Regions from separate parts of the Aliiglaciecola litoralis genome, predicted to be linked through region 2. Evidence: predicted binding sites of a transcription regulator. Region 2 holds the regulator's gene; the other holds the start of a gene.

Region 1 (9,707 bases), on a different contig from region 2:
ACCCAAGACACCGTTTAGGGCTGACAATAGGCGATCTTTACTTGAAAACGTTGAGTTTTGTGACAGCAGCTCACTCATTATCCCTAGCGGCGCATCAAGGCTTTTTCCCACTAACTCCGTTAAACTTCGAATACTCTTGTAAACTAATCCTGCTAGGCCTCTAGCTCGCTCAGTTTGCGGTGACTCTGTCCGTTTCGAAATGGGACTTAGTCGATGATGCATAGACTCGACAATGTTGGTCATATTGACAATGGCTTCCACGATCAAGTGATTAGTACTCTGCAGCTGTGATGCCTTGTTCAGGCTTTGGTCATTTTTACTTGGGTCTGACAAGGGATTCACTTTTTTTAATTTTTACTAGGTAGAGCATAACAGGTATGCCAGTGTAATATGGCAGAAGCTGCATTTAACGATTAACGCACACATTTTTCGTCCTATGAGTGTCATTGCTTCGATCTCATAGCAAAATCATAGGCAATTAATATAGGCAACATACCAGTAATCTACTTGATGTTGCCTGTTTTAGTACTGCTAATACTTTGTGTCGAGACTTTGTAGCGCAATGTCAATCATGGTATCGAAACCGGTTTCTCGCTCGCTAGTAGAGAGCTGTTGATTCAGCAAAATATGATCACTGACGGTGCAAATCGTTAACGCTTTTTTGCCAAATTGTGCGGCAATACAATATAAGCCCGCGGTTTCCATTTCTGCGGCTAACACCCCGAATCGCGTCATTGTTTTGGTCGTTTCTGTATGTGAGTTGTAAAAAAGATCCGTTGTAAATACATTGCCCACATGGAATTTGAGTGTTTTTTGTTTGGCGATGGATACATGCTGCTGGAGTAAATCAAAATCGGCAATTGGAGCAAAGTCGTAGCCATTTGTTCTGATCAAATTAATATTTGAATCTGTCGTCGCTCCCATCGCAAAGACTATGTCGTTTAACGCTACATGCGCTTGCAATGCCCCACAGCTTCCAACTCGGATGATATTTTCAACGCCAAAATCAGAATAGAGTTCATGAGCATACAAACATATTGAAGGCGCCCCCATACCCGAGCCCATTACCGAGACCCGATGACCATTGAAAAAGCCTGTGTAGCCGAGCATATTGCGAATCGTATTTACCGGCTTAACGTTCTGTAAATAGTTTTCAGCAATATATTTGGCGCGCAACGGATCACCGGGCATGAGTACAGTTTTCGCGAAGTCATGGGGTTGCGCATTAATGTGTGCGGTCGTCATAGCGTGTCTCTATTGAGTGTGGTTGATAAAACTTTTTCCATTAGACATAGGTGGCATATCAAAATATTCAGCCAAACTTTGGCCGATATCGGCGAAGGTCTCGCGAATACCGATGCTGCCAGATTGAAATGCGCCTTTGCTCAACAATGGCACAAATTCTCGAGTGTGATCACTGCCTGGGAACGTTGGGTCGCATCCATGGTCAGCCGTCAAGATCACTAAGTCAGAGTCTTTCACATGCGTTAATAACTCTCCCAAACGAAGGTCAAATTGTTCTAATGCTAATGCATAGCCGTTAACATCTCGTCGGTGCCCATAAAGGGTGTCGAAATCAACTATATTGGTAAACACTAAATCCTTGTCTCGGCAGCTTTGCCATGCTTCGATGGTGCTATCCATCAGCTGTTCCAAACCATTCGCTTTAATCTTTTGGCTTATCCCTTTATTGGCAAATATGTCTGCTATCTTACCTACTGAAATAACCCGTCCCTGATGTTCAAGTAATTGGTCTAGAAAGGTCGTTTGCGTTGGTGCAACAGAATAGTCTTTACGGTTGGCAGTTCTGCGGAAATCATTGGCATTTTGCCCAGAAAATGGCCGGGCAATGACCCGCGCAATGTTATATTCATTCAATAATTCTCTGGCAATTTGGCAGACTGCGTCTGCTTTAGCTGGCGAGAGCACAGATTCGTGGTAAGCAATCTGAAAGACGCTGTCAGCGCTGGTGTAGCATATGGGTTTGCCGCTCAACCTATGCTGCTCACCAAAACGTTCAATAATCTCAGTGCCCGAAGCGATGCAATTACCTAAGATGCCGGGTAACTTTGCTTGCTCGATAAGTCGTACAATGAAGTCTGCAGGGAAGCTATCTGTTGGATTGCTAAAGTAACCCCAGTTAAATAGTACCGGAGCCCCCATCATTTCCCAGTGCCCAGAAGTCGTATCTTTGCCCGTGCTGATTTCTTTGGCACAACCAAAAGCAGCGTCTTTAGGCACTATTGATTCACGTAATGGGATGGTTTGATTACAGGCTAATTGACAACAGGGTACCAAGCCTAACGTTTGTAAGTTTGGTAAGTGTAATAATCCATTACGGCCTTGTTCACACAGTCCGTCGGCGCAAGCTTGAGCAATATGCAAGATTGTATTTGCGCCGATATCACCAAAGCTGTCGGCATCTGGAGCAGCGCCTACGCCAACCGAATCCAACACAATAACTAATGCTCGCCGCAGAGGGACGACTGTCATGCCGATTGTCCAATTGGATGGTGAGTTTGTGTGAATTCGCCGCTATCGACCGTGATACAATGCTGTTGTAAGAAACGCGCTTGGGTATCCCAGTCTTCATGACTCTCAGCATGTAAATGACATAATGGAACACAAATATCGACTTGTGTACCCACTGGTAAAAGCAGGCTTACGCCAGTTCGATGACGACTGATAGTGGTTGGCTTATTCTTTGATATGCTTAACTGTCGACACATTTCGCCCAGATGTTTCATATTGTAGCCGCTAATGCGGCCGGATCTTTTGGCGAACACGGGTTTAATTACCTTCGCATCCTTCAAATACGCATTTGGCCGCGAAACTAAATCACTGGGACCTCCTAGATAATGGATCATTTTGGCAAATTGCTCCGCCGCACGTCCGCTACTTAGTGCCGTGTCGATCATGCCCAGCGCCTGTTGTTTATCGACCGCCAAACCTGACTTTATCAATAGTGACGAGGCCAAGTTTTCGAGTAACATGAGCGCTTGAGGATGGCGTTTCTGGCCGCTGAGAAACTCAATCACTTCGATGATTTCAAGGCTATTTCCGACATTACAAGAAATAGGCATACTCATGTCCGAGAGCAAACATTCAACCTTTAAATCAATGGCCTGTGCAACCTCAACAATCCCGCTTTTCAACTCCAAAGCAACATCATAATGGCGAGCAAAAGCACCATTTCCCCATTTTAAATCTATAACCAGGGCATCCAAACCTTCGGCTACTTTTTTAGAAAGAATCGAAGAAACAATCAGCGGAACACTGGATATGGTCGAGGTAGCGTCTCGGATCGCATACATGCGTTTATCCGCAGGGACGATGTTCGATGATTGAGCCACTATCGCCATGCCTACCTCCTTTACGCATTGCTGAAACTGAGACAAAGAAGGACTGCTATTATAGCCAGGAATGCTTTCAAGCTTGTCCACTGTACCGCCGGTATGACCTAAACTTCTGCCAGTGATCATGGGCACATAGGCACCACATGCAGCTAGCGTTGGGGCAAGAACTAAACTCATAAAATCGCCCACACCACCAGTACTGTGCTTGTCTACAACTGGCCCGTTTAGCTTCCATTTGAGGTTTTCGCCTGATTGACTCATGGCAACCGTCAACGCAAGGGTTTCGGTACTTGTCATACCATGTTGGCACACGGCTTGAGTAAAGGTGGCTATCTGCTGATCAGAAGCGCTGCAATCGGTTATGGCCCTGATTAGTAATACTATTTGTTTAGACGACAACGCCAAACCTTGTTTTTTTCGATCGATAATTGTCACAAAGTCATTCATTTCAACGCTCGTGATGTTAGCGCAGATGTTTGTTCAATATGTGTCATCACATCCATGAGTAATGAACTCGCACCAAATCTGACATGATCGCTATCTATCCAATGATCCCCCATGATTTTTTGCGTTAAGGTTAAATACTCAACTGCTTGTTCATAGGTCTTAACACCGCCGGATATTTTAATGCCGACCTGTTTGTTTCCAGACTCCTTTATCGATTCTAGGATCCAAGTTGCCGCCTCAAGCGTGGCATTCACTGGCACTTTGCCGGTGGAGGTTTTAATAAAATCAGCACCATTGTTAAGAGATAATTGGCATGCTGCTTTGACCAGCTCAGGTGTACCTAGCTCTCCAGATTCAATAATGACTTTAAGTGCTGCTTTTTCAGTACAGGCCTGTTTACACGCACTAAGCATTGTCGTTACTGAATCCACATTGCCCGTTATTAGATCATGATAGGGTAGCACTATGTCGATTTCATCAGCCCCATGTTTGATAGCTAATTGGGTATCTGCCACGACTTTTTTAATAGACTGCTGACCAGAAGGAAAGTTGACAACGGTTGCCACTTTCATCTTTTTACAACCCTTAGCCGCTAGGAAATTTTTGGCAGTTTGTACATAGTTTGGATAAACGCAAACGGCGGCTGTATTGCCATAAGGCGTCATGGCGCTTTGGCAAATTTGGATAACATCTGCGAGTGTTTCATTACCACTCAACGACGTCAGATCAATCAGTGATATGATTTTTTGTGCCAATTCTGTCTCTATTTTCACAACTGCTTTCTCTTGTACACAATATGTTATTTAGCTTGGTTAACAGATTGACACAGTTTTTAAATCGGGATGTTGATTCAGATCACTAAATGGCCACAACTTCTTCAAATGAGCAGCATGAATTCCTAAATCCTCTGAGATAGTATTTAAAAACACGGATTTCATGGAAACTAACTCAAATTATGCAATCATCAACTGGCATACGCGGCGTCCATTGCACTTTTTCGGCTACGCCAATGCGCAGAACTAATTGTGGTTTGGCTTCACAGCTAAATAGTTTTGCTACTTGTTTACGTAATTTTGGCTCTTGGATTGCTTGATTCATAAATGAGGCGGAAAGGCCAACGGTGGTTAATTTTAACAATAGATCAGATAGCAAGCGCCCCGTGTTTATCCAACTTTCCTGACTGTCTGCATCGGTTGAAATCACGGCTAGAATAGGACTGGCAGTGATCACTTTATTTTTGTTGAATATTCCAATTTGCTTGCCGCGATTCAGCCATTTCATGGTTGTTCTTGCTAATGGGGACGGTAGATTTGATGCAAAAAATCCAAACCCAGTCATACCGTCTGGTTTTAACGAGATTGATGATCGCATCCAAGAGGCAAACTCCAGTCGGTACCAAGGTAAGGAGAGTTGGTGCCTGACAGCGAAAGCCGTTAAGGAAGCAAACGCCATCTTTAGTCTTTTATTATGGGTAAACCCAAGCTCTACACCGAGTTCACGAGCACTAGCAAGACATGATTTGGTCACCTCATTGGGAATGATGGCATCAGTAAAAAGTCCCCGATTTGTTTGTCGCTCTTTAATCGCATGGAATAACAATGCATCTTGATCACTGGGTTCATGCCGATCAATCAATTCTATTCTGGCTAAAAAGTCGGATTGATTATCGCTAGGAAAAATTACCTGAGGTTCAAGGGCAAAATACCGTGCAGCCACTTCAATCATCCGCACTGCCGCACCGCAGCTGATTGTTAATTCTCTAAGTTGCGGATCAACGGTAAGGGCCGCTCGAGAAGCATTTTTAATAATTTCAATTCCGTCTGAGTGAAGCCGAAACTTCCATGGTTGAGCGTTGTAGTGGGATGGGGCGAGCACGGCATAGCGTAGTAAAAATCGAAGTTGATCCTCCTTACAGCCAGAATAGGGGAAAAACTCATCGTGAGTTTGCCTCGGTGTAATATATGATTCTGCCATTAGGAATACCGGATCTGAGTTGGAGCAATGATTATATCTGCAATTAGAAGTATCCCTTTGACCTAGATCAACTGAGTTAACTATTTTGCTTGGCACTGGGCACAAACTACATAACCTGGTAGGTGGCTGTCTCGCTATTTTTTGCCATTTGCAGTCAAGATTTAAACATCCTTCCTAAGCTTAAACTTCAATGTCCGAGTGCTAATCTTATCAGCGACATCAGTATCAACGTAAAAGACCAATAACATCACAATCTTTGTGGCCACTTTTTGAACTACCACCGATGGGGTATCTAATGCCCATTTGGTGCGCCTTGTAGCTTGACTCACCCCTCAACGACGAAGATTGTGCTGGATTTACGCACAAATGCTGACTAAGCTAAAAACACAAGATGTAGTATTTATAATTTAACAATTTACTATATAGGGTGTTTGTGCTGAATTTTACCGCCGAGAACATTGTATTTTTAGAAGTGCCAGATGAAGTGTCGCTGGCTTTTACTATTAGTGGCTGTAATTTGAGATGTAAAGGCTGCCATAGTAGTGAGAGTTGGGATCAAAATAACGGGCTTGCTCTTAGTCAGAGTTATTTTTTGCAACGCTTACAAAAATACCAAGGGTTGATCAGTTGCGTGCTTTTTTTAGGTGGCGAATGGCAGCTATCAGCGTTACTTCCGCTGTTGAAAATGGCCAAAAGCAGGCAGCTGCATACCTGCCTATATACAGGTCGTGATGACGTGTCATCGACACTAAAAGACCAATTAACCTATCTAAAGACGGGCCGTTGGCAACAAGAATTTGGTGGCCTGGAAAGTCCGATAACAAACCAACGCCTAATTGATTTACGCACAGGTGATTGTCTCAACCACCGTTTTATCCGCACATAATAACAAGAGAAAAACTATGCAAACGCTAAATTTTCACCAAATTCAGAACAAGCTCAACTTCATTGAAAACTATCTGCATGCAGACAATGCTGCTGATGGTTCTAAGATGGATGCCAACGCCAATGTGACACAAAAAAATATTGCTACTTTAGAAGCGGAGTTGATGAAAGATCACTTTATTCAAGTGAACCGAGCACTGGTCAGTAATAAAATCTCTGAACTTTTTGGGGCTGAACTTGCGGCTGAATACTTGCGCCAAATAGAAGAACACGAGATCTATGTGCATGATGAAACCAGTTTAAAGCCGTATTGTGTATCGCTCACCATGTATCCATTTTTACGTGACGGTTTAACCAAGTTGGGTGGCGAGTCTCAAGCGCCGAAACATTTGGAGTCATTCTGTGGTTGTTTTGTTAATTTTGTATTTGCGGTCAGCAGTCAATTTGCTGGAGCAGTCGCGACCGTAGAGTTTCTCACGTATTTTGATTACTTCGCCAAGAAAGACTTTGGCGATGATTATCTTAATACGCATTCCAAACAAATAGAAAACCATTTGCAACATGTGGTTTACGCGTTGAATCAACCTGCTGCGGCACGCGGTTATCAAAGTGTGTTTTGGAATATTTCTATCTATGATCAACATTACTTTGACAGCATGTTCGGTCAATTTGTGTTTCCGTGTTTCATTAAACCACAGTGGCAATCGGTGGACGCTCTGCAGCGCTTTTTCTTGAACTGGATCAACAATGAACGGGAAAAAGCCATATTAACTTTTCCGGTTATTACGGTAGCGATGTTGACCGAAAATGGACAGTGTAAAGATCTGCAATTTGCCAATGAAATTGCGCAACAATTAGCAGCCGGGAATTCGTTTTTTGTGTACCAATCTGATAACGCAGACTCATTGGCTTCATGCTGCCGTCTTCGCAGTGAAATCAGCGATAATACTTTTTCCTATTCACTCGGTGCTGGTGGCGTTGCCACCGGATCTATCAATGTCATTACCATTAATATGAATCGCTTAGTGCAAGATGGTCGAGATTTGGCGACTGAAATTACGAAAATTCATCGCTACCAAGTCGCCTATCGAAAGTTGATAGAGGAATACAAAGCAGCGGGACTGCTGACGGTTTACGATGCGGGGTTTATTTCACTGGATAAGCAGTTTTTGACTATTGGTATAAACGGTATGGTTGAAGCGGCTGAATCACAAGGGATCTCCGCCAGCAACAATGCCGACTACGTTAATTTTGTGCAGCAACATTTAAAGGTTATTTTTGAGGCGAACAAATCGGCCAAAGCTGAATATAGTTATATGTTCAATACCGAGTTTGTACCGGCCGAAAATCTTGGCGTCAAAAACGCTAAATGGGATAAACAAGATGGCTATTTTGTACCGCGGGATTGTTACAACTCCTATTTTTATGTGGTTGAAGATGAGCAGTGTAATTCGTTAGATAAGTTTCAGTTACATGGCAAGCAACTTTTAGACTACCTTGATGGTGGTTCGGCCCTTCATCTGAATTTGGAAGAAAAGCTAGATCAAGCTGGCTACTTAAATATACTCAATATAGCGGCAAAAACGGGCTGCAATTATTTTTGTGTAAACGTAAAAATAACCATCTGTAATAAGTGCGAAACGATAGACAAACGTACCTTGAGTTGCTGCCCTAGCTGCCACAGTCAAGACATTGACTACGGTACACGTGTCATCGGTTATTTGAAGCGCGTATCGGCTTTCAGTAGCGGCAGACGCATCGAACACAAGTTACGCCATTATCATCGACAATCAAGAGTCAATGCTCCTATGGGTAAAGTAAGTTAAATTAAATTAAATAGAAAGGGCAAATGCTAAATGGTCGAGGTGCAGCTGATGGGCTTGGCCAGTTACAAAAACAACAAAAAGCTAATAATTTAACTGCTATTGGCTTTTTATATATCGATGCTAAACGACTTTAGAGTAACGCTGCTGACCTTGGGTTAGATAAGCATCAAAACAGGCACAAATGCTGCGTACCCACAAACGGCCATTGGCATTGACTGTAATGCGATCTTTGCTAACGGCCACTAATCCATCTTGTATAAAGGGGCTTAATTGTTGGTAGGCAGTGGTAAAGTATTGCCAAAAATCGGCTATCTGCCACTGTTTGGAAAAGGTTAGAATATCGAGCTCAAAATGGCATATCAATTGGCTGATCAACGCAGCGCGAAGCTTGTCATCAACACCTAATCTAAAGCCTCGTTCAACAGGTAAATTGCCTTGGTTTACCGCCTGATAGTACTCAGTTAACGCTTTATGGTTTTGCCATAAAACGCCTTTTACTTGGCTGATACTAGACACACCTAAGCCAATCAAAGCATCCTGTCCTGCGGTGGTATAGCCTTGAAAGTTACGCTGTAATTTGCCCTGTTGTTGCGCTTTGGCTAACGCATCATCAGGTTTAGCAAAATGATCCATGCCAATAAACTGGTAGCCGGCGTCCACAAACGTATTGATCCCCATTTGTTGCAACTGCAATTTCAGTCTGGCGTCAGGCAAGTGGTTATTGTCTAATTTACGTTGTGAAGCAAAACGTTCGGGCAGATGAGCATAGCTAAACAATGAAATTCGATCAGGGCTCAGAGCGACTATTTGTTGTAAGGTTTGCGCAAAACTCTCAGGGCGCTGAAACGGCAAACCATAAATGAGATCTAAGTTCAGTGAGTCGAAGCCTAGTTGACGGCTGAGCTCAATTTGGTGACGGATTAAATCGGTATTTTGTACTCGGTTAATCGCAATTTGAACATTTTCATCGAGATCTTGTACTCCATAACTAACGCGATTAAAGCCTAACTGGCGTAAGTGAATGAGCTTTTCATCACTGCAACTGCGCGGATCGATTTCAATACTGATTTCAGCGTCTTTTTGCAGGTTAAAATATTGTTCAATACACCCCATTAAGCGACTGAGTTGGATTTCGGTCAAAAAGGTTGGCGTGCCGCCACCAAGGTGTAATTGGCTGATGTGTTTTTCACGCACCACCGGTGAATACAGCGCCATCTCT
Region 2 (9,707 bases):
ATAAACAGCTTGAACAGCAAGTTCTCTGGCTTTTCTGCGTGCAGCGGGTTTCACTAATTATGCCTCTTCGATTTGCGCAATGACATTGACCATTTCTAGCGCGCCCATGGCCGCTTCTGCGCCCTTGTTACCCGCTTTAGTGCCCGAACGTTCAATCGCTTGTTCGATGCTATCGGTGGTGATCACGCCAAAAGATACTGGAATGCCGTATTCTAAAGAGACTTGCGCAAGTCCTTTATTACACTCGCCAGCAACAAATTCGAAATGTGGAGTGCCGCCGCGGATCACTGCACCTAAAGCAATGATGGCGTCGAATTTTTTAAGCTCCGCGATTTTCTTTGCAACAATAGGTAACTCATAGGCACCGGGAACGCGCACTAAGGTAATATCTTGTTCGTTAACTTCACCCACACGCTCTAACGTGTCTAGGGCGCCGTCTACCAGACTTTCTACAACAAAGCTGTTAAAACGAGAAACAACAAGCGCAAACTTTTTACCTGTTGCGCGAACATTACCTTCGATGATATTCATGGCTTACTAGTCCTATAGGAAAAACGGCGCGCATTGTAGCACACCATGGGTGAAACCCAAACGTTTAAAACAGTGGGTTTGCTTGTATAAAACGTTGCAGTGATGGCCCACGCGGCTGTTTACCAAATTAGTAAATGTAGTCAACCACTTCCAGGCCATAACCAGATAACGCATGATACTTTTTCGGTTTACTAAGCAGACGCATTTTGCGAACACCCAAGGTTGCCAATATTTGGCTGCCCACGCCAACTGTGCGTGAGGTACCTTGGTATTTTGCATTGATTGGTTTTTCGCCTTTATCTTCCGCTTCGAATTGTTGAACCTGCATGATCAAATCTTCTTGCTTACCCAGCAGCACCAACACACCGCCATCTTCAGAAATCTTTTGCATCGCTTCGGGTAATCCCATGCTGCGCTCAATGTTGCGTTCAGATCCAAGCAAATCACTAAAGGTATTATGCAGATGAACCCGAACCAAGGTCGGGGTTTCTCCGTCAATCTGGCCTTTACACAAAGCAAAGTGAATTTGATCATCGATGACATCTTTAAAGGTCACCAAATCAAACTCGCCATAGCGAGTAGGCAACTTGCAGCTAGCAACTTTTTCGATGGTGGTTTCATATAGATTACGATATTCGATGAGATCGGCAATGGTGCCAATTTTCAAATCGTGTTTTGCGGCAAATTTTTCCAACTCAGGACGTCTTGCCATACTGCCGTCTTCGTTGAGTATCTCAACAATGACCGACGCCGGCTCAGCTCCTGCTAGTCTGGCTAGGTCGACACCCGCTTCAGTATGCCCTGCGCGGTTGAGCACTCCACCCTCTTTAGCAATTAGCGGAAAGATATGCCCTGGCTGCACAATATCACTGGGCTTAGCATCAGCGTTGACAGCAGCCAGAATGGTTTTAGCACGATCGGCAGCAGAAATACCGGTAGTAACTCCTTCTGCAGCTTCAATGGATACCGTGAAATTAGTCGAAAACTGCGCACCGTTGTTATCTACCATTAAGGGTAAATTCAACCGCTTGCAGCGCTCTTCGGTCATCGGTAAACAGACCAAGCCACGGGCATGAGTAACCATGAAATTAATCGCTTCTGGCGTGACATATTCAGCGGCCATGATCAGATCGCCTTCATTTTCGCGATCTTCATCATCCATTAAGATAACCATTTTGCCTTGTTTTATATCTTCAATTATTTCTGCAATGCTGTGTAAGGCCATGTGTAGGTACTCTCAACGTTATTTTTGTAGGGTTGTTTTGTCTTGTTAGACTATTTTAAGAAGCCATTTTCGGCTAGGAACTGCATATCAATGCCTTTGTTATGCTGACTTTTAGCCGCATTGTCACCTTGCATCAAACGCTCTAAATATCGCGCAATAAGATCGACTTCCAAATTCACTTTGCCACCCACTTTGTATGAGCCAATGATGGTTTCTTCAAGTGTATGGGGGATCAGGGTCAACATGAATTTAGCACCATCAACATCGTTGACCGTTAAACTCACACCATCAACTGTTATTGAACCCTTTTCAGAGATATATTTCGCTAAAGAGTCTGGTGCTTGGATCCAGATTTCTACCCAGCGATCGATTTGATTAATCGTGATGATGGTGCCTACGCCATCGACGTGGCCACTGACGATGTGCCCACCAAATCGAGAAGTCGGTTGCATGGCTTTTTCTAAATTCACCTTGCTGCCAGCCTGATAGTCAGCGAAACCCGAACGTTTAATGGTCTCAGGGGAAACATCAACACTGTAGTGTGAGTCTGAAAAATCGACTACCGTAAGACACACGCCATTGGTAGCAATACTATCGCCCAAGCGCACATCAGACATATCTAATTTGTTGACCGCCACGGTAAGACGAATGTCGTCTCCTTGAGGCTGTAATTTGGCGATTTTGCCAACATCTTCAATTATTCCAGTAAACATACACTCTCAATAATTTAGTTCGTATCTTCGCGCAGAAAATCAACAAGTGGAGGTTGAAAAACCGTTCTCGTTACTCATTGGCTATATCATACAGGGACTGACGAAAATTCGGCAGTCAATTTTAGCGAATCACCCACTTGTTTGATTGAAGACCAACGTAATCGTTTTGCCTCGCTCATCGTGGTCATCTCAGACATAACGAATAGGTTTTGTCCTTTATCCCCTAATAATTTGGGCGCTTGATATAAAATCAATTCGTCCACCAAATTTTGTTCTACCAAGGCCCCGGCAAGCAAACCACCAGCCTCTACCCAAAGCTGGTTAATTTGTTGTTCTGCCAGTACCGACAATACCTGTTTCAGATCCAATTTGTTGCCAATAGCGCCTACCTGTTGTTGCTGCACGTGAGCAGGTAATTGACGATTTGGAGTACGGTTGATCACCATATTTAGACCATCTAAGCCAAACATTTTTAACTTGTCAGTCAGCTGATTTTTGCCGTCTAATACCACTCGCAACGGCTGCCGCAACTGCTTGGGATCAATTGCTTCTTGCAACTGACCGAGTTCATCATAACGTACGTTGAGACTGGGATTATCCGCCAATGCCGTACCCGAGCCAGTTAAAATGGCACAACTCATGGCGCGATGGCGTTGTACATCTTGTCGGGCATATTCATCAGTGATCCACTGGCTAGCACCGTTCGCTAAAGCTGTTTTACCATCGAGGCTGGCGGCTAATTTGAGCGTGACCCACGGGCGAGATAGGGTCATACGTTTAATAAACCCACGGTTTAGATTGCGCGCCTGTTGTTCCATCAGCCCGTGAGACACTGCTATTCCCTGCTCGGCCAATTTGGCTAAGCCCCGCCCAGATACTTGAGGATTAGGATCGACCATGGCCGCGACCACGCGCTTGACCCCAGCTTTGATGAGCGCATCTGCGCAAGGACCTGTGCGGCCGGTGTGGCTGCATGGCTCAAGGGTCACATAAGCGGTGGCATTGTTTGCCTGTTTCCCTGCCATGTTCAAGGCATGAATTTCAGCATGAGGAGTACCGGCTTGGTAATGCCATCCCTGCCCCACTACATGCTGGTGTTGATTTACTATCACGCAACCGACATTTGGATTTGGGGTAGTGGTATACCGGCCTTTTTCAGCCAATTGCAGGGCTAATGCCATGAATTGATGATCGCTAGCGGAAAAGGTAGGTAAACTCATAATGGTAATTAGTCGCCTAACTTGGCAATTTCTTCACCAAACTCGCGGATATCCTCAAACGAACGGTAAACCGATGCGAATCGGACGTAAGCGACTTTGTCGAGCGTTTTCAGTGCATCCATGATCAATTCACCTAAAAACTCACTGCTTATTTCGCGCTCGCCTGTCGCCCGTAACGAAGACTTAAGTTGGCTAATACAATGTTCGACTTTTTCAGTACTCACCGGGCGCTTTTCCAACGCACGTAATAACCCGGCACGCAGTTTGTCTTCGTTAAACGGCTCTCTGGAACCATCGCGCTTTATCACCCTTGGCATGACTAACTCTGCAATTTCAAAGGTAGTAAATCGTTCATGGCAAGCGGTGCACTCGCGACGACGGCGTACTTGATGGCCTTCCGCTACCAGTCGCGAGTCAATGACTTTGGTTTCCTGCTCAGCGCAAAACGGACAAAACATAGAATAAATTGCTCTAGGATAAAAATGTGCCGCTAAATTAGCAAAAAAACCAGCAAATTTACAGGTGTTTGCCTTGCAAAAACACGCTCGAGGTGAATAAAACGAATTAAATACCGGCTTTGTAAGAAATTAAATAACACTAAGGCAAGCAGCAGCTCCTTATCCCGACAGTCGCCTTGTTAGTCTTTGACTAAATCAAAGCCTTCATCTAACCACCCCGTCACCCCACCAATCAGCTTTTTTACCGGTCGATTTAGCGCTGCGAGCTTCAATGCTGCTTTGTCAGCCCCGTTGCAATGGGGACCGGCACAATACACCACAAATAGCGTATCCGCTGGATAATCGGCAAGTCTATCGTTATCAATAGATTTGTGCGGCAAGCTCAGCGCATTTGGCAGATGCCCTTGCGCGAATAACAGAGCACTGCGCACATCGAGCAACACGAAGTCCATTCGATTATTGGTCATTGCAAAGTGAGTGTCCCAACAGTCAGTTTCAAAACGTAATAATTGTGCGAAATGATGTTTCGCTTGCTCGGCCGGTGCGGCGGGAACGTGTGATACGGATGAAGACATGGCGGATTCCTTTTTCATTGGAATCCTATTATGGGTCTTTTATGACATTGAGACAGTAACGACAAAGCCAATATTCGATAAGAATAAGACAATCGATTAGTTATTCGGATCCGATTATGTGAAATTAGAATTTTACTTTGACACGAACCACACCAAACCGTGGTTGATTTATCACACAATCACTGTGTGCTTTTTTATGGCCTCTACTGTTAACCTATAAAAACGTCAGCATTTTTTACAGTTATTATTGACAAGAATTTAATTAGAGGAAATTCCTATAAATATCAAAAATTTAAACCGTGGCGTGAATTTTGCTAACATGTCTCTGTTCGGTAACATTAAGAAAATAATATTTTAATTAGGGAAGTAGTATCATGAAATCAATGACTAAAATTTTTGCTGCACTTGTAGCACTGTCGCCATTTATGGCGCAAGCTGGACTTTTTGAGTTTAGCTACACCTTCAACAATAATGGCGATAGCGTTCAAGGAAGTTTCAGCGGTGACCAAAACGGCAATTTAATTGAAAATTTGTCGGATATCATCGTCTCAGTTAACGATGTGGAGTTAACTGCGCCCTTGTTTGATTATCGAATTGAATGCGAAGATACTGGCTGCTTTTGGGTTTCCGGTGGTGTCGTTTCTTTCGACGGCACGCTTAATAATTTTGTGTTTATGGATGATGCCACTTTTCCCGCCACATTCGACTACACAAACTATTTCCTCCAAGTTCCTGAGTTCGTTGATGAAGGTATTCAGGCTCAGACAGGCATGTGCTTCGATAATTTATCAATATGTAATAGTGAAATAAACGATGGTAATACCGGCAACTCTTGGCAGTTGACGCGTGTCGAAGTTCCAGAGCCAATGACGCTTGCCTTGCTGGGCTTTGGGCTTGCTGGTTTTGGCATGGCTAAACGCAAGAAATTCTAACGATTTTCAGGCATGAATAAAAAACCTCGCCAATGCGAGGTTTTTTTATATATGGTGAAAACGATAGATTGACCATCACTTCACGCCATTGTGATAGTGCTGGTATCAACTTCATTGTTAATACCTAGTTCAACTCATCCCTTTATGAAGAATCCGACTTAATAGATACACACCCGCAACGGATACACTGAAGGTAAACAGATTAGTTGTTAGCGTATTCCACTGAAATTGCGTTTCGCCGTCATACATCAAATAAGCGGCCGTGTTGTAGCAGCTGTGGCCAAAGATACAGGGCCACAATGAGCGGGTTTTGTAATAAAGCCAACCAAAAAATATCCCTAATACAAATGCGGCAAGAAACTGGTAAAGATTAAAATGAAATACCGCAAACAAGGTTGCCGATAACACGATAGCGAGATGCGCCGGGTAGTGGTGTAAAAATCCACGCAAAATGATGCCTCGAAATATCACTTCTTCGACAACAGGTGCAAATATACTTAAGGCTACCAGCGTTATTAAACCACCCGACATCAATTCAACCAGATATGCCATTCCCGCCTCATCTTCAGGTAAATAGAAAGCTAACCAATTTTGTAGATCGGCAAACCACCATAGCGACCCAAGTACGGTCAATCCAACTAAAGGGAAAAGCACAGTCGCGGTACTAATGAATTGATTGGGGCTGGCATCAAACAACGAGCTAAGTGAGTATTGGGTATGTTTGAGCACGGCTTGAACAATAACAACAGTGGCAATGCCATTGATAAGCAAATTAAGCCACAAGTTGCTTTGTAACTGCGGAAATGCGCCGTAGAGCAGCATGCCCATGATAAATTGCATGGCAAACCAACAAAAAAGGATGCCAACTGCCATCAAAAAACCCGGTGGGTTACGCGTCATTTTAGCCCCTTAAATAAAAAAGCCGCAAAAACACCTAACGATGTTTGCGGCTTTGATTGTTAGCGACCTGACTAACCGTAAACGGGGAATCGCTTACACAATGTCACCACTTCGCTTTTCACTCGAGCGATGGTGGCTTCATCTTCAATGTTGTCTAATACATCACACATCCAATTTGCCACTTGCTCAGCTTCCGCTTGCTCAAAGCCACGGCGCGTTATTGCTGGAGAGCCAATGCGCAATCCACTGGTCACAAAAGGTGAACGGGGATCATTAGGCACCGAGTTTTTATTAACGGTAATATTGGCACGACCCAAAGCGGCATCAGCGTCTTTACCTGTGATATCTTTGTCAATTAAATCGAGTAAAAACAAATGGTTATCAGTACCGCCAGAGACGATTTTGTAACCACGGTCTTGCAACACTTTGACCATGGCCTTGGCATTTGCGATCACGTTTTGCTGATACACTTTGAACTCAGGTTGTAGTGCTTCTTTAAATGCCACCGCTTTAGCGGCAATCACATGACACAATGGACCACCTTGGTTACCTGGGAAGACTGAACTATTCAATTTTTTATAAATAGTTTCATCACCACATGAAGACACAATAAGGCCGCCGCGAGGGCCAGCTAAGGTCTTGTGAGTTGTGGTGGTGACAACGTGCGCATGTGGCAATGGATTAGGATAAACCCCAGCGGCCACAAGGCCTGCAACGTGGGCCATGTCGACCAACAAATAAGCACCGACTTTATCGGCAATTTCACGAAACTTCTGCCAATCCACTATGCCCGAATAAGCAGAAAAACCACCGATGATCATTTTAGGTTTGTGCTCTAAGGCTAATGCTTCAACTTGCTGCATGTCGATTTCACCGGTTTTTTCACATAAACCGTATTGCACTGCATTATAGGTTTTACCCGAGAAGTTAACATGAGAGCCATGCGTTAAGTGACCACCGTGGGCTAGACTCATACCTAATACGGTGTCTCCGGCATTCAATAAAGCCATAAACACTGCCGAGTTAGCTTGAGAGCCAGAGTGCGGTTGTACGTTGGCGTAATCGGCGCCAAATAATTGTTTAGCACGTTCAATTGCTAAGTCTTCAGCAATGTCCACGTATTCACAACCACCGTAATAACGCTTGTGCGGGTAGCCTTCCGCATATTTATTAGTTAACTGAGAGCCTTGGGCTTCCAGTACTCGCGGGCTACAATAGTTTTCTGATGCGATCAGTTCAATATGGTGCTCTTGACGCTGAGTTTCTTGTTCAATAGCAGCATGTAATTCAGGGTCAAAGTCAGCAATATTCATGTTGCGCTTTAGCATGGGTGTCTCCTCAACATCTTGGCACGGCAGTGGCTGCAGTCTTAACTTAAGGGGAAACTTAAGTTTCTGCAGCGAAGCAAAATTCGATAGATAAAAAATGAGCCGTTATTCTAGTCATTTTAAGCGCGATGTACACAGTTAAAACACAATGAATTATCGCCTTTGGCGTTAATTCAGTGATTCAATCTCAATGGGAAATTGTAATCCTATCTGTCGGCGTACTTCATCGAGTGTTTTCATCACATTGATACTGTCTTGATGATTCATTCTAGGATCGCACAATCGCCCTTGTTCAACTGAATCCATGACCGATTCAATTTGATACTCAAATCCATTGGTTGGATGAGGAAAGTCAATTGTTTCAACCAACTTGTCGTCTTGGAACAATTGCGCTTGTTCACCGTTCCAAAAATAGCGAGGTATCTGAATGTAGCCTTGTTTGCCGTGAATTGTCATCACGTTCGAACTTTGAGCGCCTATGGTACATACAAACTGACTTGTCACGCCAGATGGGTAGCTTAAATTGACCAAGGTGTTTTGATCAACCTGATCATTATTGAGCAGCCCAAGCGCCTGTATCTGCGATGGATACTCCGCCAGCAAATATTGGCTAATACTGATACTGTAAACACCGAGATCCAACAAAGCGCCGCCCGCTAAGGCTGGACTAGTAATTCGATGGTTACGCAAATGCGAAAACGCAAAGCCAATTTGTGAACTGATATACTGCACTTGTCCAATGTCATTTGCCATCCACTGTTTAACCTGTGCGAAACACGGCATGAAGCGACTCCACAAGGCTTCTTGCAATACGCACTGATGCTGCTCTGCAAGGGCAACCAGATACTCGGTTTGCGCCGCATTAACGGTAAGAGGCTTTTCCAATAACAGATGCTTGTTAGCCTGCAAACATAATGCTGCGTAGTGAAAATGATGTGAGTGCGGTGTCGCAATGTAAATGGCATCTACTTGGTCGTCGCCAATCAAAGACTCATAATCACCGTAGGAAATTGTAGCCCCAAATCGACAAGCGAACTCTCCAGCCCGTTGCAAATTACGACTGGCTACCGCATAAAGCTCGCCACGTTCTGAGAACTTAAGCGCGGCAGCAAATTGTTGAGCAATGGCACCTGGACCAATAATTCCCCACTTCATATTAACTCCACTTTTTCAACAGCTTGTTTAACTCCCCCCAGTATAGGCGTTTTGGCGCTCGATAGGGGGAACCCAACCCTGCATACACGCGTAAATAAAAAAATGTTGCTGACTTTCGTTGGCCTTATTGACGGTCTGGATTACACTATGGCCACGTTTAATTACACAGAATTATCATGGCACAATACGTATATAGCATGCACCGAGTGGGGAAGATTGTTCCCCCTAATAGATACATCCTTAAAGATATCTCGCTGAGTTTTTTTCCAGGCGCCAAAATTGGTGTGTTGGGTTTAAACGGAGCGGGTAAATCTACCTTACTGCGCATTATGGCAGGCATTGATAAGGAAATTGAAGGCGAAGCTCGCCCACAACCAGGTCTAAAAATAGGTTACCTTCCACAAGAGCCGCAACTTGACGAGAGCAAAGACGTTCGCGGCAACATTGAAGAAGCGGTGGCTGATGTTGCCCATGCCATTAAGCGACTGGATGAGGTTTATGCCGCCTATGCCGAAGAAGATGCAGATTTTGATGCACTAGCAAAAGAGCAAGGCGAGTTGGAAGCGATTATTCAAGCTAAAGACGGGCATAACTTAGATAATGCCTTAGAGCGAGCCGCAGACGCACTGCGATTGCCGCCTTGGGATGCTGATGTAAGCACGTTATCTGG

Evidence for each region. The regulator NrdR, encoded in region 2, represses ribonucleotide reductase genes. The targets are predictions, from matches to a motif close to AAACACNANATNTNGTGTTT.
Region 1: the regulator NrdR is predicted to act here: its motif matches at 6,160-6,179, upstream of nrdG (anaerobic ribonucleoside-triphosphate reductase activating protein).

What each region holds. Positions count from the first base shown of each region.
Region 1 covers NZ_BAAAFD010000011.1:55,909-65,615, reverse strand. Annotated here, with positions in the region: gene ABD036_RS16325 (esterase/lipase family protein) at 1-333, opposite strand, end outside; gene deoD (purine-nucleoside phosphorylase) at 532-1,245, opposite strand; gene ABD036_RS16315 (phosphopentomutase) at 1,255-2,478, opposite strand; gene ABD036_RS16310 (thymidine phosphorylase) at 2,490-3,791, opposite strand; gene deoC (deoxyribose-phosphate aldolase) at 3,800-4,576, opposite strand; gene ABD036_RS16300 (Acg family FMN-binding oxidoreductase) at 4,752-5,777, opposite strand; gene nrdG (anaerobic ribonucleoside-triphosphate reductase activating protein) at 6,211-6,663, shown strand; gene nrdD (anaerobic ribonucleoside-triphosphate reductase) at 6,680-8,488, shown strand; gene hemN (oxygen-independent coproporphyrinogen III oxidase) at 8,609-9,707, opposite strand, start outside.
Region 2 covers NZ_BAAAFD010000007.1:120,445-130,151, forward strand. Annotated here, with positions in the region: gene nusB (transcription antitermination factor NusB) at 1-54, opposite strand, end outside; gene ribH (6,7-dimethyl-8-ribityllumazine synthase) at 58-531, opposite strand; gene ribBA (bifunctional 3,4-dihydroxy-2-butanone-4-phosphate synthase/GTP cyclohydrolase II) at 659-1,756, opposite strand; gene ABD036_RS12805 (riboflavin synthase) at 1,807-2,469, opposite strand; gene ribD (bifunctional diaminohydroxyphosphoribosylaminopyrimidine deaminase/5-amino-6-(5-phosphoribosylamino)uracil reductase RibD) at 2,556-3,689, opposite strand; gene nrdR (transcriptional regulator NrdR) at 3,698-4,147, opposite strand; gene ABD036_RS12820 (rhodanese-like domain-containing protein) at 4,327-4,722, opposite strand; gene ABD036_RS12825 (PEP-CTERM sorting domain-containing protein) at 5,097-5,654, shown strand; gene ABD036_RS12830 (CPBP family intramembrane glutamic endopeptidase) at 5,784-6,554, opposite strand; gene glyA (serine hydroxymethyltransferase) at 6,626-7,882, opposite strand; gene ABD036_RS12840 (Gfo/Idh/MocA family protein) at 8,051-9,037, opposite strand; gene ettA (energy-dependent translational throttle protein EttA) at 9,214-9,707, shown strand, end outside.